Regions from separate parts of the Micromonospora sp. CPCC 206171 genome, predicted to be linked through region 2. Evidence: riboswitches for the same ligand, from Rfam matches in the RefSeq annotation. Region 2 holds a riboswitch; each other region holds the start of a gene.
The links. Region 2 has a riboswitch for cyclic di-AMP ahead of V6U89_RS09375 (coiled-coil domain-containing protein). Riboswitches for the same ligand answer to the same signal wherever they lie in the genome.

Region 1 (7,593 bases), on a different contig from region 2:
GGGTGACCGTGTAGCCGTCGACCGTGGCGCTGGCGGCCGGGGCCGGCAGCGGCCGGGGCTGGAGCTGGCCGGGGACGGTCACGTCGACCCCGAGGGTGAGCGCCTCCCCGCCCGACGGGGTGAAGTCGGCGAAGGCGCGCCAGACGCCCGGCCCGCCCAGCGGGGAGTCCACCCGCCAGGTGCCGTCGGCGCCCAGCTCGGGGTGGACGTGCCGGAAGCCGGACAGGTCGCGCCGCGCCACGATCAGGTGCATCCGCTTGTCGTGGGCGATCTCGTAGCCGGTCACCGCGGCGCCGTCCGGGCCGGTGATCCGGAAGGCGAACTGCCCGGTCGGGGCGTCCACCGGCTGCATGGTGTAGCCGCGGTCGGAGACGAGCAGCCCGCCGGGCAGGTGCGCGGCACCGCCGGGGTCGCCACCGTGCGAGTCGGAGCCGCCGTGCGGGTCGGCGCCGTGGTCGGCGTCGACGGGCTCGTGACGGGTGTCGGCGGCCGGGGTGACGGGGTCGGTCAGGTGGCCGACCCCGTACGCCGTGCCGAACACCGCCGCGAGGCCGAGGGCGAAACCGCTCAGCTTCGTCGCCGTGTTCATCGTGATACCTCGGTTCTCTGGGGTCGTGACCCCGTCACGCCTCGACGAGGTCGTATCCGGCCTCGTCGACGGCGGCGCGTACGGCGTCGGTGTCCAGCGGGCTCTCACTGGTGACGGTGACCCGGCCGGAGGCCAGGTCCACCTGGACGTCGCTGACGCCCTGGATCGCGCTCACCTCGGTGCTGACCGAGTTGACGCAGTGCCCGCAGGTCATGCCCTGTACCTGGTACGTGGTGGTGACCATGGCAACTCTCCTCCCGCATCCATGCTATACCCCCCAGGGGTAGCTCTCCCGAGGACCGTAGCATACCCCCAGGGGGTACGCTATCCTGGTCGTCATGACCACACCGAGCACCCCGACCCGGGGCTACACCGCCAGCAAGGACCAGCTGCTCGCGCGGCTGCGCCGCGTCGAGGGCCAGGTCCGCGGCGTGGAGAAGATGGTCGACGACGACCGCTACTGCATCGACGTGCTGACCCAGATCTCGGCGATCCAGGCCGCCCTGGACAAGGTCGCCCTCGGCCTGCTCGACGGCCACGCCCGGCACTGCATGCACGAGGGGGCCGCCGAGGGCCGCGCCGACGAGATGGCCGCCGAGATGATGGCCGCCGTCGGCCGCCTGATGAAGCGCGGCTGAGCCCGCCACGCGCGGCGAGATCGACGACGAGGCGTACCAGCGGCGGCGGTCGGCACTGCGGACCCGGGCCTGACCGGCACGGTCACCAGGCCGGGGCGCCGGAGCCACGACAGCTCCGGGCGCCCCGGCCGGCGGTGGTCAGAGCCGGGCGAGGATCTTCTTCATCGCGTCGATCTCGCTCTGCTGGGCGTTGACGATCTGCTGCGCCATGGCCTTGGCGTCCGCGTTGCCGCCGCTGGCGAGCTCCTCCTCCGCCATGGTGATGGCGCCCTCGTGGTGGGCGATCATCATGGTCAGGAACTGCCGGTCGAACTCCCGGCCGGAGGCGTCCGCCAGCTTCGCCATGTCGGCGTCGGACATCATGCCCGGCATGCCGTGGTCGTGGTGGCCGCCGGTCGGGCTGCCGGACGGGACGGGCCGACCCCAGGCAGTGAGCCAGCCGGTCATGGTGGCGATCTCCGGCGCCTGGGCGGCCTTGATCTGTGCGGCGAGGTGCTTGACCTCCGGGTCCTCGGCACGGCTGTCGGCCAGCTCCGACATCCGCACCGCCTGCTGGTGGTGCGGGATCATCATCTGGGCGAACATCACGTCGGCGTCGCCGAACGTGGCGGACGCGCTCGCCGACGGGCCGGCGGGGGCTCCCGCGCCCGGCATGTCGTGGCCGGAGCCGGCCTGGTGGTCGTCGCCGGCGCAGGCGGCCAGGGCGAGAGTGGCGCTGAGAGCGACGCCGGCCAGGGCGGCACGGCGCGCAATGGTACGAGTGGACACGGTCGAAACCTTTCGGTGTGAATACGTACGCAGCGGACTTCGGACGCGGCGTGGCCGCGCCGGGGTGTCCTATCTGCGCAGCACCGACACCGTGGCGAGGCGAAGCCCGACCGGGCGGGGTGGCGGGGCGCGCGGCCCGCGCGACGGACCCGACGCATGGCGGGTGTGGACGGCCGGGCGGGCACGACCGAGCAGCAGCGTCGCCAGCAGCAGTGCCACCGTGAAGGCGCCGAGCACCGCCAGGCAGACACTCCAGCCACTCGGGGCACCGCCCGGCTGGTCGGCGGGGGCGGCCCGTCCGCAGCCGTCCCCGGCGCAGTCAGCCACCATCACCCCGCCGGCCTGGCCGGCGAACGACACCGGCCCGGCGCCGTGGGCGGCCGGGACCGTTTCGGGCGCGGCGCTGTGGGCGACCGGGACCGTTTCGGGTGCGGCGCTGTGGGCGACCGGGACCGCCTCGGGCAGGGTGGCCTGAACGACCATCAGCCGCTGCGACCCGGCGGCGGCGTGGCCGTCCGGGTGGGACGCGACGGAGTGCGTGCCGTGGCCGATGGTGTGCATGGCGGCCAGCCCGAGCAGGGTGCAGGCGAGCAGGAACAGCCGGGCCCACCACCCGGCCGGCCGCGCCGTCGCCGTCGCCGTTCGCACCCGACCACGCTAGCCCGATCCGGGCGGGGATCAGAGGCGTACCCGGCGCAACAGTTGGGCGTTGAGCGCGACGACGATCGTCGAGGCGGACATCAGCGCTGCGGCGAGCGCCGGACTGAGCGCCACCCCCGCGAAGGCCAGCACGCCGGCCGCCAGCGGCAGCGCCACCACGTTGTAGCCGGCCGCCCAGGCGAGGTTCTGCCGCATCTTCCGGTACGCCGCCCGACTCAGCCGGACCACCCCGGCGACCCCGCGCGGGTCGGAGGAGGCCAGCACCACCCCGGCCGACTCGATCGCCACGTCGGTGCCCGCCCCGATCGCGATCCCCACGTCTGCCCGGGCCAGCGCCGGCGCGTCGTTGACCCCGTCACCGACCATCGCCACCCGCAGCCCCCGGCGTTGCAGCGCGGTCACCTTGCGATCCTTGTCGGCGGGCAGCACCTCGGCGAAGACCTCGTCGACGCCGGGCCGGAAGCCGAGGTCCGCGGCGACCGCCTCGGCCACCGTCCGGGCGTCCCCGGTGATCATCGCGATGCTGCGGACCCCCTCGGCACGCAGTTCCGCGATCGCCTCCCGGGCCTCGGGGCGTACCTCGTCGGCGAGGGCGAGCAGGCCGAGGACGGTGTCCGGCAGGCGGACCAGGTGCAGCACCGCCGCGCCGCGCCCCGCCCAGCGCCGGGCCGCCGACTCCAGCGCCCCGGGCAGCTCCAGCCCCTGCTCGCGCAGGAGCGCGGGGCCACCGACCGCGTACGGCGTACCGTCGATGTCGGCCCGGACGCCGCGCCCCGGCAGCGAGCGAAAGCCGGCGGCCGGGGCCGGGCCGCCGCGCTCGGCGGCGGCCGCGACGATCGCCCGGGCCAGCGGGTGTTCGCTGTCCGCCTCGACCCCGGCGGCGAGCCGCAGCACCTCGTCCTCGCCGGTCCCCGGCGCGGCGGCCACCCCGACCACGGCGTGCTCGCCCCTGGTGAGGGTGCCGGTCTTGTCGAAGAGCACCACGTCGACGGTGCGCATCCGTTCCAGCGCGAGCCGGTCGCGGACCAGCACGCCGGAGCGGGCGGCCAGCGCGGTGGAGAGCGCGATCACCAGTGGAATGGCCAGGCCGAGCGCGTGCGGGCAGGCGATCACCAGCACCGTCACGGTCCGCACCACGGCCTCGTCCCGCTCGCCCAGCGCGGTCCACCCCACGACGGTCAGCACGGCGGTGGCGGTGGCGACGTAGAAGAGCCAGGCGGCGAAGCGGTCCGCCAGCGCCTGCGCCCGCCCGCCGGACTGCTGCGCCTGCGTCACGAGGCGCTGGATGCCGGCGAGGGTGGTCTGGTCGCCGACCGCCTCCACCCGGACCCGGATCGCCGAGTCGGTGGCGACGGTGCCGGCCACCACCCGGTCCCCGACCGCCCGGGAGACCGGGCGGGACTCGCCGGTGACCATCGACTCGTCCAGCTCGGCGGCCCCGTCGATGATCCGCCCGTCGGCCGGCACCCGGCCACCGGGGCGGACCAGCACCACGTCGGCCACCCGCAGGCCGCTCACCGGCACCCGTTCGGTGCCGCCCTGCGGCCCGACCCGCTCGGCGTCGTCGGGGAGCAGCGCGGCCAGCGCCGCGAGCGCACCCCGCGCCTGCCCGACGGCCTTCATCTCCTGCCAGTGCCCGAGCAGCATGATGGTGACCAGGGCGGCCAACTCCCACCAGAAGTCCAGCTCGAAGGCGCCGAGGCTGGTGGCGAGCGACGCGGCGTACGCGACGGTGATCGCCATCCCGATCAGCAGCATCATGCCCGGGGCCCGGTCGCGCACCTCGCGCACCGCGCCGACGAGGAACGGCCAGCCGCCCCACCAGAAGACCACCGAGCCGAGCACCGGCCCGACCAGGGACCGGCCGGGGAACTCCAGCGGGTAGCCGAACCACTCCATCACCATGTGGCTGGTGGCGACCACGGGCAGGGTCAGCGCCAGGCAGAACCAGAACCGACGGCGGAACATCTCCGGGTCGTGGCCGGCGTGCCGGTCGTGCCCCCGGTGCCGGCCCGGCCCCGGGGACCCGGCCGGTCCGGCGTGCTGGTCCATGCCCCCACGATGCCCGGTGGGCGCGCTGCCGATGGCCCGAACCGGGCGGACCCGCACCGAACCTGGCTACGATTCTCCGGCCATGACTCGCCATCCGCCGCAGCTGCCGCCCGCCCGCGTACCGCGCCGGGCTCGGCTGCCGTGGGCGACCGCCCGGGCGGGTCGCCACGCCGGGCGACCGCACCGTCCGGTCACGCTGGGTGACCTCGCCGGCACCCAGGGGCCACACCGGGGTACGCGGCTCGCCACGCGCGTTGCGCCGGTGAACCGACCGGCCGGCTGACACGTACCCCGCCCTGGATCGTTGGGAGACTCGCAATGGGCGCCGACCACACCCGTCCCGCTCCGTCCACCCCACCGGGGGTGCGACGGATCCTCGTCGCGACGGTGGTCCCGCTGTTCGTCGTCACGGTGATCGCCGCCCTGGTGCTGTGGCCGCGCGACTCGCGGCAGGCCGACGTCGGCGCCGAGCCGGCGCGCCACCACGGCACGGTGACCCGGGTGGTGACCGAACCCTGCCCGCCGACGCCGGAGGCGCCGCCCGGCGCGGCCGAGGGCCCGTGCGGGACCGTGACGGTCCGGGTCGAGCAGGGCCCGGACAGCGGCCAGCAGGTGGAGACGCCGGTGCCCGCCGGCCCGGGCGCGCCCACCGTGGCGGTCGGCGACGAGGTGGTGCTGGTCCAGCTCGCCGACCCGGCCGACCCCACCGCCACCAGCTACCAGATCGCCGAACACCAACGCGGCAAGCCCCTGGTGTGGCTGGTGGCGCTCTTCGCGGCGGCGATCGTGGCGTTCGGCCGGCTGCGCGGGCTGGCCGCGCTGGCCGGGCTCGGCGCCAGCTTCGCCATCCTGCTGGCCTTCGTCGTACCCGGCATCGCGGCGGGCGGCTCGCCGCTGCTGATCGCGATCACCGGCTCGGCGCTGATCATGTTCGTGGTGCTGTACCTGACCCACGGGATCACCGCGCAGACCTCGGTGGCGGTCCTCGGCACGCTCGGCAGCCTGGTGCTGACCGGACTCCTCGGCAGCCTGGCCACCGCTGCCGCCCACCTGACCGGGTTCGGCAGCGAGGAGGCCACCACGCTGTCGATGTACCAGCGCGACGTCGACCTGCACGGGCTGCTGCTGGCCGGCATCATCATCGGCTCGCTCGGCGTGCTCGACGACGTCACCGTCACCCAGGCCGCCACCGTCACCGAGCTGGCGCACGCCAACCCCGGACTGTCCCGGACGCAGCTCTACCGGGCCGCCACCCGGGTCGGCCGGGCGCACATCGCCTCCACGGTGAACACCATCGTGCTCGCGTACGCGGGCGCGTCGCTGCCGCTGCTGCTCCTGCTCACCGCCGACAGCCGGCCGGTGAGCCAGATCCTCACCAGCGAGTTCCTGGCCCAGGAGATCGTCCGCAGCGCGGTGGCGACGCTCGGCCTGGTCGCCGCCGTACCGCTGACCACCGCGCTGGCCGCGCTGGTCGCCACCGCCGGTCGTGGCCCGGCCGACGAGCCCGCCCGGGACAACGGGCCGGCACCCACGCCCCGCCCCTCCGCCGACCGGGACACGGCGCTCGAGGCGCTGAGCGCGTCGCGTCCCGGCCGACCGTCCACCCCGGCCCCCGCACGGTGGCCCGACCCGGAAAGGAGCACGGACACCGCATGGTGAGACTCCGCAGCGTGACCGACGCCGACGCGGAACCTGACGAACGCGTCACTCGTCACGCATCGCTACGACGAAATAACGCTTTTAGTCGGGTTCTGGACGTAGATCCCCGGTACGACTCTCGGGTAACCTCGCTGCCGGTCACCGCCGAAGGCGCGCAGCGGCGCCTGCGGTGCCGCCGCCCAATCGCCGCGAGGCGAACCGGGGAACCAGGTACATGGGGTGAATCCGCGCGAGCGGTAGGGGCCACTTCCGTCCCGAACCCGTCAGCTAACCCGGTCGGCGGTCGACGGAAGGGAACACTGTGACGGCACCCCTGCGCCGCTGGTTGACTCCGGTGGTGGCCGTGTTCGCCGCTCTGGCCATCCTCGGCGGTCCGACAGCCGCGATCGCCGCGCCCTCGACCCCCACCCCCTCCGGGCACGAGGAGGACGACGAGCCCAAGCTGCTCACCGACGTCATCGAGCTGCGCAACCGCGAGTATTCCAAGGCCAAGACGCAGCTGGAGAAGTCCAAGAAGCGCCAGCAGCAGCTCGGGCTGGAGGTGCGGCGCGCGCAGGACGAGCTGGCGGCGTTGCAGCCGACGGTCTCGCAGCTCGCGGCGCAGTCGTACCGGACCGGCCGGATCGGCGCGGTGGCGATGCTGTTGGAGAGCGACGCCCCCGACTCGTTCGTCCGGCGCGCCGCCGCCCTGGACGAGCTGAACATGGTCAACGCGCAGAAGCTGGCCAAGGTCACCGCCGCCAAGAACCGCGCGGAGCAGGCCAAGCTGGCGCTGGACGCCGAGGTGCGCGAGCAGCAGAAGCTCACCAACGACATGGCCCGGGAGAGCCGGGAGGCCGAGAAGGCCCTCCAGCTGGTCGGCGGCCGGGGCTTCACCGGCGGCCTGGTCGACGCGACCTCGCCGGTCGCCCGGATCGGCCCCGGCCGAACCGCGGACGGCGGCTGGCGTCCCGAGTCGCGCACCGAGGACGACCCGACGACCTCCGGCACCATCACGCCGCGCACCCTGCACGCGTACAAGGAGGTCCGGCGGGCCGGCTTCAACCGGTTCGCGGGCTGCTACCGGCCCGGTGGGCCGTGGGAGCACCCGAAGGGCAAGGCCTGCGACTGGTCGTTGCAGCGGAGCGGCTTCGCGCCCTGGCACAACAACGACACCCGGATGTACGGCAACAACCTCGCCGCGTTCCTGATCCGCAACGCCGACCGGCTCGGCATCTACTACGTGAT
Region 2 (7,593 bases):
GCGCTGGTACTCCCACTCCACCCGGCCGCGCAGCGTCACCCACGCGTCGGCGACGGTCACCTCGAGGTCCTCCACCGGCACGAAGGCGTCCCACTCCAGGGCCCGCTCGGCCGCCCCGGCGATCTCGGTGTCGGTGCGGGCGGCCGACGGGGTGATCCGTACGGCCAGGTCGTTGGCGACGGCCCGGACCCGGGCCACCCGGTGCGCGGCCCGCTCGGCGGCCCACTTCGCGGCGTAGCTGTCCACCCGTCCGGTCAGCGTCACCACCCCCTCGGCGACGGTGACCCCCACCTCGGCCGGGCTGACCCGGGGCTCCCAGGTCAGCTCGTCGAGCACGTCGGTCTGGATGTCCTGGTCGGTACGCGTGACGACGGTCGCGCTGGCCATGCGCTCACTCCTCCCGGGATCGGGACACGGGGCGGGCGTCCAGCCCGCCGAATCGCGATCCTGCCGGCACACCGGATGAGTCCCCCTCACCCGCACCGGGTGACCGGTTGCACCCCCGCGCATCGACAACCCGGGGTGGACTCGGGCACGATCTGGCGGTCGGCGAGGGGCGGGGCGATGGACGGGGTGCGCCGGGCGGGGCGGGCGCTGTGGCGGGTGGCCCGGCACGAGTGGACCCTCGTGGTGTTGGCGTCACTGCCGCTGGCCGCCGCGCTGACCTGGCCGACGCTGCGCGACCCGGCCGGCACCCTCCCGCAGGACACCGGCGACCCGACCCTGCAGGCGTGGCAGGTCGCCTGGGGCGGGCACGCGCTGCGCACCGACCCGGCTCACCTCTGGCACTCCAACACGTTCTTCCCCGAGCCGTACACCTACGCCTACTCCGACACCCTGCTGGGCTTCGCCCCGTTCGCGCTGGTCGGCGAAGGGCCGGTCGCCGCCGTCGTCCGCTACAACCTGCTCTACGTGCTGGTGCACGCGCTCGCCTTCGTCGGGGCGTACGCGCTGTCGCGGCAGTTGGGGGCCGGGCGGGCGGGGGCGGCGGTGGCCGGGGCGTCGTTCGCGTACGCGCCGTGGAAGCTGGCCCAGGCCGGGCACCTGCACGTGCTCAGCATCGGCGGGGTGGCCCTCGCGCTGGCCATGCTGGCCCGGGGCCACGGCTGGTCGCTGCGCCACGGGTACCGGCCCGACCGGGTCCGTCCGGCCTGGGCGGGGGCCGGCTGGGCGGTCGCCGCCTGGCAGGTCACCCTGGGCTTCGGCATCGGCCTGCCGTTCGCGTACGTCCTGGGCCTGCTCGGCCTCGCCGTCGCCGGGGCGTACGGCGTCACCTGGTGGCGGCGCCGGTCCCGGCCGGCGGTTGCGCGCGGCCTGTTCCTGGCCGACCTGGCCGGGGTCACCGGGTTCGCCGGGGTGAGCCTGCTGATGGCGGCGCCCTACCTGGAGGTGGTGGCCCGCCACCCGGCCGGCCGGCGGACGGCCGCGCAGGTGGCGATGTTCTCCCCGCCGGCCCGTGGCTTCCTGACGGCGCCGCCGGAGTCGTGGTTGTGGGGCGAGCGGCACGGCGCGGCGCGGGCGGCGCTCGGCTTCCCGGGGGAGATGACCCTGCTGCCCGGCGTGGTGCTGATCGCGCTGGCGGTGGCCGGGCTGGTCTTCTCGGCCTGGCGGGTGTGGCAGCGGATCGGGTTGGCCGCCGGGGTGCTGGTCAGCCTCGCCCTCGCGGCGGGGACCAGTTTCGGCGGCGACGGCGACCCGGGCTACCTGACCCTGATGCGGCACCTGCCGGGCTGGGACGCCCTGCGCACCCCGGGCCGGCTGGTGCTCTGGACGACGCTGCTGCTGGGCGTGCTGGCCGCCGGGGCGCTGACGGTTCGGGAGCCGCCGCCGGCCGGGGCCGGTCGCGGGGACTGGCGTCGGTGGGCGCGGGTGGCGCTGGCGCTCCCGGCGCTGCTGGTGCTGGCCGAGGGAGTGAACCGGACCCCGCACGTGCCGGTGCCGGCGCAGCCGGTGGCGTTGCGCGGCGTCGCGGGCCCGGTGCTGGTGCTGCCGCTGGGCGGCATCCGCGACTACCACGTGATGCTCTGGTCGACCGACGGCTTCCCGTCCACGGTCAACGGGCTGGCCTCGTTCACTCCGGACAGTCAGCAGCGGATCCGGGCGGCCGGCGCGGGTTTCCCGGACGCCGGGTCGGTGGCGTATCTCCGGGCGGCCGGGGTGCGCACGGTGGTGCTGCTGCCCCGGTACGCGACCGGCACGCCGTGGCAGGGCACGGCGGCCCGTCCGGTCGACGGGCTGGGAATCCGCCGCGAGCGGGTCGGCGACGGGGTGGTCTACCACCTTGATCGGGCGAGCTGACTGGGAGCGCTTCCACAACTCCGGCACCGCGCCGATCGCCGGTTGGACGCTGGGCTGGACCTTCGCCGACGGGCAGCAGGTCACCCAGCTCTGGGGCGGCTCGTACACCCAGACCGGCGCCGCCGTGTCGGTGCGGGACGCCGGCTGGAACGGCGCGCTGGGCGTCGGCGCCAGCACCAGCGTCGGCTTCCTCGGCAGCTCGAGCGGCGGCACCGGCGTACCCGCGGTCACCTGCACCAGCCGCTGACCCGGTCGGCGCGACCGACCGTGCAATGCGGCGTGGCGGTGTCCGGACTCCCGGACACCGCCACGTCGTCTGGTCCACCCGGGCAGTCCCCGGCGTGCCGTCGCCTCAGCCGTCGAGGCCGACCGGTGAGTTCGGCCGGTCCACGTCGACGAACTCGATGTCGTCGACGGCCCGACCGTCCCGGCTGCCGGCGGCCCGCGCGGCGGTCCCGGCGGCCCAACCGATCGCGGCCCCGACCAGCGCCGCGCTGATCAGCAGCGTCCACGGCAGGGCCGGACGGCGCCCGGCGAGCGCGTCGAAGGCGAGCGTGGCCCGACGCCGGGCCTCGTCCGCCGCCGAGCCCACCAGGTCACCGGCGTCGGAAAGGTGGGTGCCGCCGCGGACCGACCGCGCCGTGTCCCGCACGCTGTCGCCGGCGGAACCGACCGCCGAGACCAGCTGCTGCCAGGCCTGGTCGGTGATCCGCTCCGGCTTGCTGCGGCGCTCCAGCAGGTTGTTGCCGAACATGGGTACCTCCTCGGGGTGCCGAAGTCTGCGGCCACTTCGGACGTCGACGTCTGCGGCGCGTCACGGTCGCCTGTCCCGCCAGTGCCCATCCGGGACGCGCCGCAAACCCGGGTCGGATCGTCAGCGGACCATGACCACCGCGACGCCGCGGGCGAAATCGTCGTCGTCGTCATCGTCGTCGTCCCCGCCGCCGAAGCCGCAGGCCAGTACGAGAGCGAGCAGCGCGCCGACACCGGCCAGGCCGAGCAGTTTCCTGAGCATCGATCGTTCCTTCCGTCGTGGTGGAACCCTCGCCCGCCGACCCTAGGCGGGTGGGGCAACACCGGGGTGTCGGCGCACGGCACCGGGCTCGCCGGGCGGGCCGGGTACGGAATCGACTGGACCGGGGTCGCTACCCTGGATGGGTTGGAGCGGCCGAACCCGGTCGCTCGTTGGAGTGAACGGGACCAGGAACAATTCGGGGTAGAGCGGTCTGGTCCGTCCGGATCCGCGAATTGCTCATCCCGGGGGGTGGCGACCGAGGCCGTCGGAGGAATACTCTCGGTCGCGGCCCGCGTACTGATGAGGCGCCCGTGGACGGGCGAGTGGAGGTGCTCGCGTGAGCCTGTCGATCGTGAAGTCGGTTCTGCCGGGTGGTGTCATGGAGATCGCTCCGCGAGGGGAGATCGACGTCGACACCGCGTACGAGGTGCGGGAGGCGATCGCCGAGGTGCTCGCGAAGGGCCGTCCGTCCCGGATCGAGCTGAACATGCGACTCGTCACCTTCATCGACTCGGTCGGCATCAGCGCGATGGTCGCCGGGTTCCAGACGGCCGAGGTCAGCGGCGTCAAGCTGGTGGTCACCGAGCCCAGCCGGTTCGTCCACCGCCAGCTCTGGGTCACCGGCCTGCTCGGCCTCTTCGGCGCGCCGGAGCCCTACTTCGCCGGCGCCGCGGCCCCGACCCCCGAGGTCCTCCCCGGCGCCTGACGCCGGCAGCCACGCCATGTCGCCGAGGTGGCGGTGACGCGCGCCCGCGGACCCCGCCACGTCGCCGGAACCGAGTGGATTCCCCGCCGGGGCACCGTCATGCCGCCTGCGATTGCCAGCCCGGCCGTCGTACGGGACGATCGTGCGACCGACGAGGGGTGGAGGGCGGAGTGGTCCGGCGCGAGTCGTTCAGCTACACGGTGCAGGCGCGCTGCTCACGGGCGGACGCGGTGGCGCTGTTGAGCGATCCGGCCCGGCAGGGGGAGCTGCATCCGCTGATCGTCCGGGTGCGCCGGCTGCCGACCCGTCCGGGCGCGCGGGCCAGCTACGCCATCACCGACCGGCTGGAGCTGGGGCCGCTGCGGTTCCCGGTCACCTACCAGGCCGACGTCCTGGTGGTCTCCGACGACGAGATCGTCACGGTGGCCCGGCAGCAGCCCGGCACGACGGTGCGCAACCACACCCGGCTCCAGGAGGAGGGCGACGTGCTGCGGATCGACGTGGAGATCACCCTCTCCGCGCCGGCGCCGCTGTTCGGGTACGCGTTCCGCCAGGCCCGCGCCGCGCACCTGGGCCTGGCCAGCCGGCTCGGCGCGGTGCTGGACCGGAAGGCCGACGGCGGACCGGTCCCGAACTGACGCTCCGTCCACTCAGCGGCCGGCGGGCGTCGCCGCCGTCCGGCGCGGCGGTGGGACGGCTCGGCGGTTGCGGCCCCACGGCTTCCAGGTGGAGATGACGGTCATGGTGACCAGCAGGCCGGTGGAGACCGCCGGGGCGACCACCACGTCGAGGCGCTGGTGTGCGGTCGCGTCCGGTCCGGCGGCGGCGCGCAGGTTCGGCGTCAGCGCGAACAGCACCAGGCCGATCATCACCGTGGTGAGCACCAGCTTGACCACCACCCAGCGCCAGCGCAGCAGGCCCCAGGGGGTCAGCAGGGCGCTGGTCACGCCGATCACCCAGACCAGCACGCTCAGCGGCGCGAAGAGCCAGGTCGCCACCAGCGCCGCCGCCGGGTAGACCACCCCCGGGTCGGCGCCGCGCAGCCCGGCGATGCCGAGGGTGAGCAGCACGAGGTCCGCGCCGAGCCAGCCCAGTGCGGTCACCAGGTGCAGGGTGAGCAGGGTCTTGCGGCCGTCGGGGGAGAGTCGGGTCATGCCTCGATGCTCGCCCGGCCGTCGCGCCGCGTCGTGGGCCGGTCGACGACATCCCGGGTACGTCGGCGCGCGTACGGCGGGGCCCGTCCGCGTCGGACGGGCCCCGCCGCCGGTCGGTCAGTAGACCGACAGGTGCACGTGGTTGGTGTGGTCGCTGGACGGGTCCCCGCCGGCCCCGCTGTACGACTTCCACCCGCTGCTGGGCAGCCAGATCTGCCGATACCAGATCACGTAGAGCACGGCGAGCCGGTCGGCGTTGCGGATGAAGTACGCGGCCAGGTTGTTGCCGTACGTCCGGTCACCGCCGGTCGCGTCGCCGCCGAAGCCGCTCTTCTGCGCCGCGAAGTCGCAGGCCCGGCCCTTGGGGTGCTCGCCGGAGCCGCTGGGGCGGTAGCAGGAGACGTACCGGGTGAAGCCGGCCGCCTGGGCCTGCCGCAGCGCGTTGAGCATGCGCGGGGTGATGCAGCCGTTGGCCGGGGTGGGATCGTTGACGCTGCAGGATTCCGACGGCCAGGAGCCGTCGGGGTTGCGCGGCGCCGCCTTGGCGTTGGCGGTGGAGGTACCCGGGTTGGAGCCGCCGCCGGCGCTGGCGGCGGGCTTGTCGGCCGCGGCCACCGCCAGGGCCCGCTCGGCCTGCTGCTTGCGCTTGGCCATCACCGCGACCTGCTTGCGCTGCTCGACGAGCTCCTGGTCGAGCGCGGCCCGGGTGCGGGTGGCGTCGTCACGGGTCCGGATCAGGTTGCGCAGCTCCCGGTCCTCGTGGGAAGCGACCGTCTCCAGCGCCGCCGCCCGGTCCAGGAAGCCTTCGGGGCTGGAGCTGTTGAGCAGCGCCGACACCGGCCCGAGCCGCCCGGTCCGGTACGCCACGCCGGCGATCTCGCCGACCTTGCCCTGCCGGACGGTCAGCTCCGACTCCATCGTCTTGAGCTGGTTGTTGAGTTCCTGCTGCCGCTTGGTGGAGCGTTCCAGCGCGGCCTTGGCGTCGATCCAGCCCTTGCTGGCCGCGTCGAGCTGGGCCCGCAGCGCCGGGGTGCCGCCCTCGGGGTCGCCGGGGGCGGCGGCGAGCCGGGTGGCGGGGGGAGCGGCGGTCGCCGGGACGGGCGCGGACGACACGCCGAGGGCGAGTGCCGCGACGACCGCGGCCGCCAGCCGTGCGGTGGTACGTCGTACGTGCATGAACATGTCCTTCCGTCAGCCGCCGACCGGGTTAGCTGACGGGTTCGGGACGGAAGATCCCTACCGCTGACGCGGATGCACCCCACGAACATGGTTCCCCGGCTCGCCCTGGCAGGCGATTAGGCGGCGGCCACCGCCGGCACCGGAGGGTGCCGCCTGGCGGAGGCCGGGACCGAGCCTACCGGTACGGGTGTGACACCCGCCCGTTTCGTGACTGAGGGTACTGGAGTGAATCGCGGTGTAGGTGACATAACTGGACAATAGGTGTCCGATTTCGTCACCACTCGACCTGCCCGCAGGCGCCGGGGGCGGCCCCCGGCTCGATCTGGAGGGTGGCGTGCTCGATGTGGAAGTCCTCGTGCAGGGCGGTGCGGGCGGCGGCGAGCACCGTGCCGACCTCGGCGCCGGGGACCATGGTGAGGTGGGCGGAGGCGACCTCCATGCCGGAGGTGAGCGTCCAGACGTGCAGGTCGTGCACCTCGGCGACGCCGGGGACGGCGGTCAGCCGGTCGTGCACGGCGGTCACCTGGAGATGCTCCGGGGCGGCCTGGACCAGGATGCGCACCGCCGCGCGGCCGAGCCGCCAGGTGCGGGGGAGGATGAACAGGCCGATCGCGACCGCCACGGCCGGGTCGGCCCACCACCAGCCGGTGCCGGCGATGAGCAGCGCGGCCCCGATCACGCCCAGTGAGCCGAGCAGGTCGCCGAGCACCTCCAGGTACGCTCCGCGCAGGTTGATGCTCTCCTGCGCCCCCGCGCGCAGCAGCGCGAACGCGACGAGGTTGGCCAGCAGGCCGAGCACCGCCACCGCCAGCATCGGCCCGGTGCGCACCTCCGGCGGATCGCCGAACCGGCGGACCGCCTCGATCAGCACGTAGATCGCCACCCCGCTGAGCAGGACGGCGTTGGCGAGCGCGGCCAGCACCTCCAGCCGGTAGAGCCCGAAGGTGCGCTGCGGGTCCCGGTCGCCGTGCCGGATGGCGGTGATGGCGGCCAGCGCCATGCCGATGCCGAGCACGTCGGTGAACATGTGCCCGGCGTCGGAGAGCAGGGCCAGCGAGCCGGTGCCGAACGCGGCGACGGCCTCGACCACCATCAGCGCGGCGAGCAGCGCGGAGGCCGCCCAGAGCCGCCCCCGGTGGCGGTGCGCCGCGTTCGCGACCGACCCGTGGTGGTCATGACCTGCGCCCACGCCCACACCCTCCGTCGCCCCGACGACTCGAACCCAACCTATGCTCACATAG
Region 3 (7,593 bases), on a different contig from region 2:
GCGGTCGGTCGCTAAGGAGTCGGTGCCGGTGGCAACCATGCCCCCTCATCGTCACGCCCAGGGTCGTCCGCCCACTCACCCCGCCGGCCTGCGCCGGGTCGCCCGCCGTCTGCTCACATTGGTCGCCGCCGTGGTCGTCGGCGCCGGGATGTTCGCCGTGCCGGCGCACGCCGCGCCCACGCCGGAGGAGATCGAGGCGGCGATCGACAAGCAGTGGGAACAGCTCGAGCCGACCATCGAGCAGTACAACAAGGTCCGCGCGCACCTCAAGGTCAACCGCAAGAAGTCGGCGGAGCTGGAGAAGAAGATCCAGCCGCTGGCCCTGCAGACCGAGCTGGCGATGAACCGGGTGGGCGACCTCGCCTCCCGGTACTACATGACGGGCCCCTCGCAGGACATCGGCGCGCTGCTGGTCAGCGCCAAGCCGGGCACCCTGACCGAGCAGCTGACCATCCTCGACCGCCTCGCCGCGCAGGAGCGCAAGGAGCTCCAGGTCGTCATCGACGCCCGGCAGAAGTACGACGGCGAGAAGCAGAAGCTCGATGCGCTGATCGCCGCGGAGGTCAAGCAGGAGAAGGAGCTGGCCGCCAAGAAGGCGCAGATCAACTCCGAGATCAAGCGGCTCCAGGCGTCGATGCCGAAGACCGTCGTCAAGGTGGCCGGCTGCCCGACCGTCAAGGGCGTGGTGAGTTCCGCCGCGCAGACCGCCATCCGGGTGGCCTGCCAGCAGGTAGGCGACCCGTACGTCTGGGGTGCCGACGGGCCGGACTCGTTCGACTGCTCCGGCCTCACCCAGTACGCCTACAAGGCCGCCGGCATCTACCTGACCCACCACACCGGCGCCCAGTGGAACGAGGGCAAGGCCATCCCGCGCTCCGAGGCGCGCCCCGGTGATCTGGTCTTCTTCTACAGCGACCTGCACCATGTGGGTCTCTATCTGGGCAGTGGGCTGATGGTCCACGCGCCACGGACCGGCAAACCGGTCCAGGTCACCAGCGTCGACTACATGCCGGTCGCCGGCTTCCGGCGACCGAACTGACCCGAGCTCGCCGCGAACCCCCGGTCGACCGACCGGGGGTTCCGCGTATCCGGGACCCGGCACGGCATGGCGGGTTGCGGATCGATAACGGTCCTCTCTACTCTGGTCCTTCGTCGGCCGCGACAGGTCCGTCCAACCCGGGCGGCAGTGGCCGGCACCGCCGAGTCGCCCGCGGGCGAGCCGGGGACCCAGGTAAGCCGGGGTGAATCCGCAGCCACTGCGGTAGGGCGCTCCCTTCCCGCCCGAACCCGTCAGCTAACCCGGTAGGCGGTCGCGGAAGAAGGAGCCCGGAGCCCGGTGGCACACCATGCCCCGCGGCCACCGTCGTACGGGTCGACCCAGGTCGCCCGGCTGACGGCTGCGCCGCGCCCACGCTGGTCCCGCTTCACCACCGTCCTTGCCGCCCTCGCCGGTGCCGCCGTCGTACTGACCGGCGCTGCCACGGCGGCCCACGCCGAACCCTCGGTCGCCGAGATCGAGCGGCAGATCGACCAGGACTGGAACAGGCTCGAACCGATCATCGAGCAGCACAACGCCACCCGTCAGGACCTGGCCGCCAAGCGCCGGCAGGCCGACGCGCTGGCCAAGCGCATCGATCCGCTGCAACTCCAGGTCGACCTCGCGATGAACCAGGTCACCGGGCTCGCCGCCGAGGCGTACAAGGGGGAGAACGTCTCCGCCGTCAACGCCCTGTTCGGCAGCAGCTCCCCCGCCGAACTGGTCGACCAGCTCGAAATGCTCGACCGGTTCGCCCAGCGCCAGCAGCGCGACGTGCGGACCGTCAAGGAGCTGCGGGACAAGCTGGCCGCGGAGAAGGCGCCGCTGGACGAGATGGTCGCTCAGCTGACCCGTACCGAGGCCCAGCTCGCCGCGAAGAAGAAGCAGATCAACGCCGAGATCGATCGGCTGCAGAAACTGCGGCTCAAGGTGTACGGCAACGGTGGCGGGGGTGCGCTGCGCCCGGCCCCGTGCCCGGCCGGCTATCCCGGCGGCCCGGCCGGCACGGCCGTCAAGTTCGCCTGCGCGCAGATCGGCAAGCCGTACGTCTGGGGTGCCGAGGGTCCCAACTCGTACGACTGCTCCGGGCTGATGCTCGCGGCGTGGGCGAAGGCCGGTGTCTCGCTGCCGCACAACGCCCGCCAGCAGCGCCAGGTGACCGCCCGGGTGAGCCGGGCCGACCTGCGCCCGGGCGACCTGGTCTTCTACTACGCCGACCTGCACCACGTCGGCATGTACGTCGGCGGCGGCTGGGTGGTGCACGCCTCCCAGGCGGGCCAGCCAATCAAGATGAAGCGGGTCGACGACGGGCCGGTCAACAGCTACGGCCGGCCGGACTGAGTGCGCGCCGGGCTCCCGGGGTGCCGGGGGCCCGGCCCGGCGTCAGCGGGTGGGCCAGGTGCGCCAGTTCTGCCAGGAACGGCTCGGGGTCGGCCCGCGCTGGCCCTGGTAGCGCGACCCGTAGACGGCGGAGCCGTACGGGTGCTCGGCCGGGGACGAGAGCCGGAAGATGCAGAGCTGGCCGATCTTCATCCCGGGCCAGAGCGTGATCGGCAGGTTCGCCACGTTCGACAGCTCCAGCGTCACGTGCCCGGAGAAGCCCGGGTCGATGAAGCCGGCGGTCGAGTGGGTGAGCAGGCCGAGCCGGCCCAGGCTGGACTTGCCCTCCAGTCGGCCGGCGAGCTGGTCGCCCAGCGAGATGACCTCCAGCGTGGAGGCGAGCACGAACTCGCCAGGGTGCAGCACGAACGGCTCGCCCTCCGGCACCTCGACCATCGAGGTGAGCTCGTCCTGCTGCATGGCCGGGTCGATGTGCGTGTACAGGTGGTTGTTGAAGACGCGGAAGAGCTTGTCGAGCCGCACGTCGATGCTGGACGGCTGTACCAGCGTGGGCTCGAAGGGCTCCAGCGCGAGCGTGCCCGCCTTGATCTCGGAGACCAGGTCGCGGTCGGAGAGCAGCATCGGCACACCATATCGAGCGGACCGGGTGACCTGCGTGTCGGACTACGCGTTCGTACACATGTTCGATAGGATGTCCGTATGGCTTCCTGGTCCGAATTCGCCGCTGACGAGCCCCGACTCGCCGACGGGATCCGCCTTCTCATGCAGCAGTACGGGCCGGGCTTCGGCTACCTGGCCACCGTTCGCGCCGACGGTGGGCCCCGGGTGCACCCGGTCTGCCCCGTGATCACCGACGAGGGGCTGTTCTGCTTCGTCGTCGACTCGCCCAAGCGGCGCGACCTCGAACGCGACGGGCGATACGCGTTGCACTCGTTCCCGCCGGAGGAGACCGACGACGAGGCGTACGTCGCCGGTCGCGCGCAACCGGTCACCGACCCGGCCCGGGTCGCCCGGGTGGCTCGCCTCGGCCGGGCGGCGCCGCAGGTCGACTGGCGACTCTTCGAGTTCAGCGTCGACGTGGCGATGCTGACCCGCCGCGACCAGGGCGGGCTCGGCCAGCCCGGCGAGGGCCACGGGTCCTCCGCCGTCCAGGTCTGGCTCGATCCGGTCGCCGCCCGCCGCAGCGGCGACGCCACCGGCGTACCCGATCGGCGGCCGGCCCGCCGCGGCCGCCACGGTTTCGACACCCGCCGCCCCGCCGCCTGACCGCCGAGACGCCGATGCCGGCCCCGTCGGAGCGACGGAGCCGGCATCGGCGTCTGCTGGGGGTGTTACGCCGCGCGGTACGCGTTCCACGCGGTCAGCATGCGGCTCGCCTGACCAGGGGTGAACTGGTACATGCACGAGTCGTACGTGTAGTCCATGAAGTTGGTGATCGGGTCCAGGCCGGCCGTGGTGCAGGTGTCCCGCCCGGTCGGGCACTGGAACGCCGGCGAGGCCTCGGCCGGGGTGTCGCTGACGCTGTCACCCGAGCCGGAGCATCCACCCTGGAAGGTGTGGTAGAGGTTCAGCCAGTGGCCGACCTCGTGGGTGCCGGTGTCGCCCTGGTTGTAGTTGGCGGCGGTACCGCCCGGCAGCGACTCGCTCAGCACGACCACGCCGTCCATGCTGTTCAGCTTCCGCTGCGGGAAGGTCGCCCAGCCGAGCAGGTCGTCGCTCAGCTCGCCCAGGTAGATGTTGAGCGTGTTCTTGCCGCCCTCGCGCAGGGAGGTCTTCATCGACCGCTCGGCCGACGAGCCCTGCACGATCGGGTACCACGCCGGGTTGGTCACCCGGTTGATCTTCGTCAGCTGGAAGCCGAAGGCCGTGGCCGCGCCGCCGGTGGCACCGGCGTAGGCCTGGTTCAGCACGCTGATCTGCGAGGTGATCATCGAGTCCGGGATGTTGCCGCCGGCCCGGGTGCTGTCGCGCTGGATCACGTGCACGACGACCGGGATGGTGACGCTGGCCAGCGGAGCGGCGGCCTGGGCGCCGGCCCGGAAGCTCGCCCGCTCGCGCAGCGCGGTGGCCAGGTCGGCCTCGCGCTCGCGGACCTGCTTGGCGGTCAGCTCGTTGGGTTCGTGCTTGGCGATCCCGCCCTTCTTGATCCGAGCGTCCGAGTGGACGTCGGCGGGCTCGGCGCAGGCCTCGCTCGGGGCGGCCGAGAAGGCGGAAGCAGCGGGGACGACGCCTACCGCGGCGGTGCTGAGCAGCAGCGCGAGGGTCGTCGACGCGACACCGGCGGCACGCCGGGTCAGCAGGTTGGGACGGAGTCCCATGGGCCCACCTCTTTCTGGCGGCGTGACAGGGGGTATGTCACACCGTGGTCGAGAACGTGGGGGTGACGTTACAACCGATCGACAGATTTGAGAACGGTCATATGTTGCCGCTGTGAAACTTTTAGCTCTACGTGAATGCGTTGAGTCCAAGATCGGTCACGGTGGCGGGGGCGCCGGCGTGCCCGGGGGGTACCTGGGTGCACGGCGGCGGTCACCTCAGGTACAGTGGTGCCGCCTGCGGGTGTAGTTCAATGGCAGAACATCAGCTTCCCAAGCTGACAGTGCGGGTTCGATTCCCGTCACCCGCTCCAACGTAAGGCCCCAGCTCAGGACCGGTTCCTGGCTGGGGCCTCAGTCGTCGCTATCGCTTCCTGCGCTTGTCGTGCCCGCTACGCGCCCGATCCTGGCTCTGCTTGATCTGGGAGCTGAGCGCGTCGGCGATGTGCTCGTCTCGCTCGCGGGCGGTGTGTTGGTAGATCATCGGGTGCACGGATCCCCCTCATTGCCAGGGGTGGGCCCGTGGAGACGACGAAAGACCCCGCCTCTATGGTGGCCCGATGGCGTCGGTCAGGCAGATCCAAGTCACTTTCGACTGCGCAGAACCTGAGCGTGTCGCTCGTTTCTGGTGCGAGGTGTTGGGGTACGTCGTACCGCCACCACCGGAGGGGTTTGCTACCTGGGACGACTTCGATCGCGCGCTGCCGCCGGAGCATCAGGGCGCAGCGTTCGCCTGCATCGATCCCTCAGGGGTGGGCCCGCGACTGTTCTTCCAGCGCGTTCCCGAGGGCAAGGTCGTCAAGAATCGGCTGCACCTTGACGTGCGGGTCGGCACCGGGCTCGTGGGTGAAGAGCGGTTGGCCGCACTTGAGGCCGAATGCGCACGACTGGTCGCGCTCGGCGCGGTACGCGTGCGACTACTGCCTGCCGATGGCGACAACGAGTCGTGCCTCGTGATGCAGGACGTCGAGGGCAACGAGTTCTGTCTCGACTGAGTGGCCGCGGTCGGGCTACCGCGTCTGAGCCGGTCGCGAAGGGGTGTCGAGGAGTACCTCGTACAGGTACAGGTCACCGTTGGTGCCTGTGTGGCGGAACCCGGCACGTTCGAGGGTCCGCTGGGAAGCGATGTTGTCCTCGGTGGTGTCGGCGACAACTCGGGACAGCCCGTGATCGGCCGCGACGTTCAGCAGGGCGACGAGTGCCTCCACTGCATAGCCGTGACCACGGGCTGATGGGGCAAGGCCGTAGCCGACCTCGACACATCCGCCGTCCGGCTGACCCTTGAAACCGATTCCACCGATGGCCTTCCCGTCGGCGGTCCGGGTGATCCGGTAGTGCCCGAAAGGGCGCTGGTCCCCGTTGGCGGCCGTAGCCGTCAAAAAGGCCGTGACGCCGATGACGTCGCCGTCGAAAGGAAATCCTCAGCAACCCTCGACACTCCGCACAAGCCGATTACGCCACCTGGGAGAAGGCCGATCGCGGGAACCCCTTGGGACACGCCCACATGCCGCGTTCCGCGCGCCCGCTGCCGTACATCAGCTGACGGACGCGCGTTGCGGTGCGTGGGGCCCGTAACGCCGGCCAGCGGCACGCCGTCCAGACCCGCAGCTCGAAGTGCTCGAACCGGTCATCCGTCGGGCGGTAGCCACACGGCAAGGGCGTCGGAGTCGGTCAGCGCAGCGAATATCCGGTCCGGGGAGGCGCTGATGACACGGTGGTGTCAGTCCGACTCATCGCGGGCGCGGCCGTAAGCGCTCGAAGATCACGCGCGAGCCGAACGTCCTGGTCTCGACCAGGTCCAGCCGAACGTCTTCGGTGACCGGCGGCAGGAAGGGCGTGCCGCCACCGACGACGACCGGGTAGCGGAACATCCGCAGCTCGTCGACGAGGCCGAGGCTGATCGCCGCCGCAGCCAGGCCGGCGCCGCCGATCGAGACGTCCCTGTCAGTCACGTCGAGCGCCGCAGCGACCTCCTCGGCCACCGACGCCACGGCGAGCCGGGCATTGCCCTGAACGCTGTGGAGGATGCGGCTGAAGACGACCTTCGGGAGAGCGCACCAGACGTCGGCGAACGCGGCCCGAGCTCGGTGTCGCGCATCGACGGATCCGTCTCCCACACCAGCATGGTCTCGTAAAGCCTGCGACCCAACAGATTGCCGCCGAGCTCGCGTACCTGCGCGAGGTGGAAACGAAACAGCTCCTCGCTAGGGGCCGTCCACCCGAACCCGCCCTCGCGCGCGAGACCGCGGCGATCGTCGCCGAACTGCCGCCCCAGCAGCGGGGCGCACGGGGCACCCGGGCCGGGCGGCGAAGGCCGGTCCGGCGGAGCTGTTGCTTTGCGGGAGTTGTTCGGTGCGTGCGGAATGGTGGGTTGTTCGCGGTAATCATCGGACCGGTGGCGACACAAGCCAGGGTGAGAGGTCGTCAACAAGGCGGGAGTTTTGGATGGGTCCACCGGGAGAACGCGATGAGGATTGGTTCACCACGGTCTACGCCGCCGAGTACGGACAGGTCGTCAGGTACGGCCAGCGTCGGCTTGCCGATCTGAACGCGGCGGCTGAACTCGCCCAGGAGGTGTTCGTCATCGCCTGGCGGCGCCGCCGCGAGGTTCCGGACCGCAGCCTGCCCTGGCTGTACGGGGTGGCTCGGCGCCTGCTTGCGAACGAATGGCGAGCGCGGAGAGCCGCGCCGGACGTACTACCGATCACCGACGCCGGTCTTCTGCAGGAGCCGGGATCGTCCGGTGCCGACGCGACCGTGGGCGTAGCCGATATCCAGGCCGCGCTGACCACCCTCGCCGACCTCGATCAGGAAATCCTCCGGTTGGTCGGCTGGGAGGAGTTGACGGTTTCCGAGGCCGCCCAGGTCCTCGGCTGTACCCGCACCACCGCCGCAGTGCGC

Region 1: it holds a riboswitch for cyclic di-AMP, as region 2 does, so the genes downstream of both, V6U89_RS19035 (coiled-coil domain-containing protein) here and V6U89_RS09375 (coiled-coil domain-containing protein) in region 2, are expected to answer to the same signal.
Region 3: it holds a riboswitch for cyclic di-AMP, as region 2 does, so the genes downstream of both, V6U89_RS08210 (C40 family peptidase) here and V6U89_RS09375 (coiled-coil domain-containing protein) in region 2, are expected to answer to the same signal.

What each region holds. Positions count from the first base shown of each region.
Region 1 is NZ_JBAKHT010000016.1:64,535-72,127, forward strand. Features, by position in the region: gene V6U89_RS19000 (hypothetical protein) at 1-589, opposite strand, end outside; gene V6U89_RS19005 (heavy-metal-associated domain-containing protein) at 624-833, opposite strand; gene V6U89_RS19010 (metal-sensitive transcriptional regulator) at 928-1,227, shown strand; gene V6U89_RS19015 (DUF305 domain-containing protein) at 1,366-1,995, opposite strand; gene V6U89_RS19020 (hypothetical protein) at 2,065-2,643, opposite strand; gene V6U89_RS19025 (heavy metal translocating P-type ATPase) at 2,674-4,707, opposite strand; gene V6U89_RS19030 (YibE/F family protein) at 5,026-6,366, shown strand; cyclic di-AMP (ydaO/yuaA leader) riboswitch at 6,533-6,663, shown strand; gene V6U89_RS19035 (coiled-coil domain-containing protein) at 6,668-7,593, shown strand, end outside.
Region 2 is NZ_JBAKHT010000005.1:195,867-203,459, forward strand. Features, by position in the region: gene V6U89_RS09335 (BON domain-containing protein) at 1-387, opposite strand, end outside; gene V6U89_RS09340 (hypothetical protein) at 565-2,298, shown strand; gene V6U89_RS09345 (cellulose binding domain-containing protein) at 2,282-2,545, shown strand; gene V6U89_RS09350 (hypothetical protein) at 2,651-3,052, opposite strand; gene V6U89_RS09355 (hypothetical protein) at 3,173-3,313, opposite strand; gene V6U89_RS09360 (STAS domain-containing protein) at 3,651-4,019, shown strand; gene V6U89_RS09365 (SRPBCC family protein) at 4,190-4,657, shown strand; gene V6U89_RS09370 (hypothetical protein) at 4,670-5,173, opposite strand; gene V6U89_RS09375 (coiled-coil domain-containing protein) at 5,291-6,349, opposite strand; cyclic di-AMP (ydaO/yuaA leader) riboswitch at 6,354-6,485, opposite strand; gene V6U89_RS09380 (cation diffusion facilitator family transporter) at 6,627-7,541, opposite strand.
Region 3 is NZ_JBAKHT010000004.1:242,335-249,927, forward strand. Features, by position in the region: gene V6U89_RS08205 (NlpC/P60 family protein) at 23-1,039, shown strand; cyclic di-AMP (ydaO/yuaA leader) riboswitch at 1,188-1,324, shown strand; gene V6U89_RS08210 (C40 family peptidase) at 1,337-2,377, shown strand; gene dcd (dCTP deaminase) at 2,420-2,998, opposite strand; gene V6U89_RS08220 (pyridoxamine 5'-phosphate oxidase family protein) at 3,077-3,643, shown strand; gene V6U89_RS08225 (zinc metalloprotease) at 3,709-4,695, opposite strand; tRNA gene V6U89_RS08230 (tRNA-Gly) at 4,933-5,006, shown strand; gene V6U89_RS08235 (VOC family protein) at 5,253-5,687, shown strand; gene V6U89_RS08240 (GNAT family N-acetyltransferase) at 5,703-6,071, opposite strand; gene V6U89_RS08245 (dihydrofolate reductase family protein) at 6,423-6,809, opposite strand; gene V6U89_RS08250 (RNA polymerase sigma factor) at 7,138-7,593, shown strand, end outside.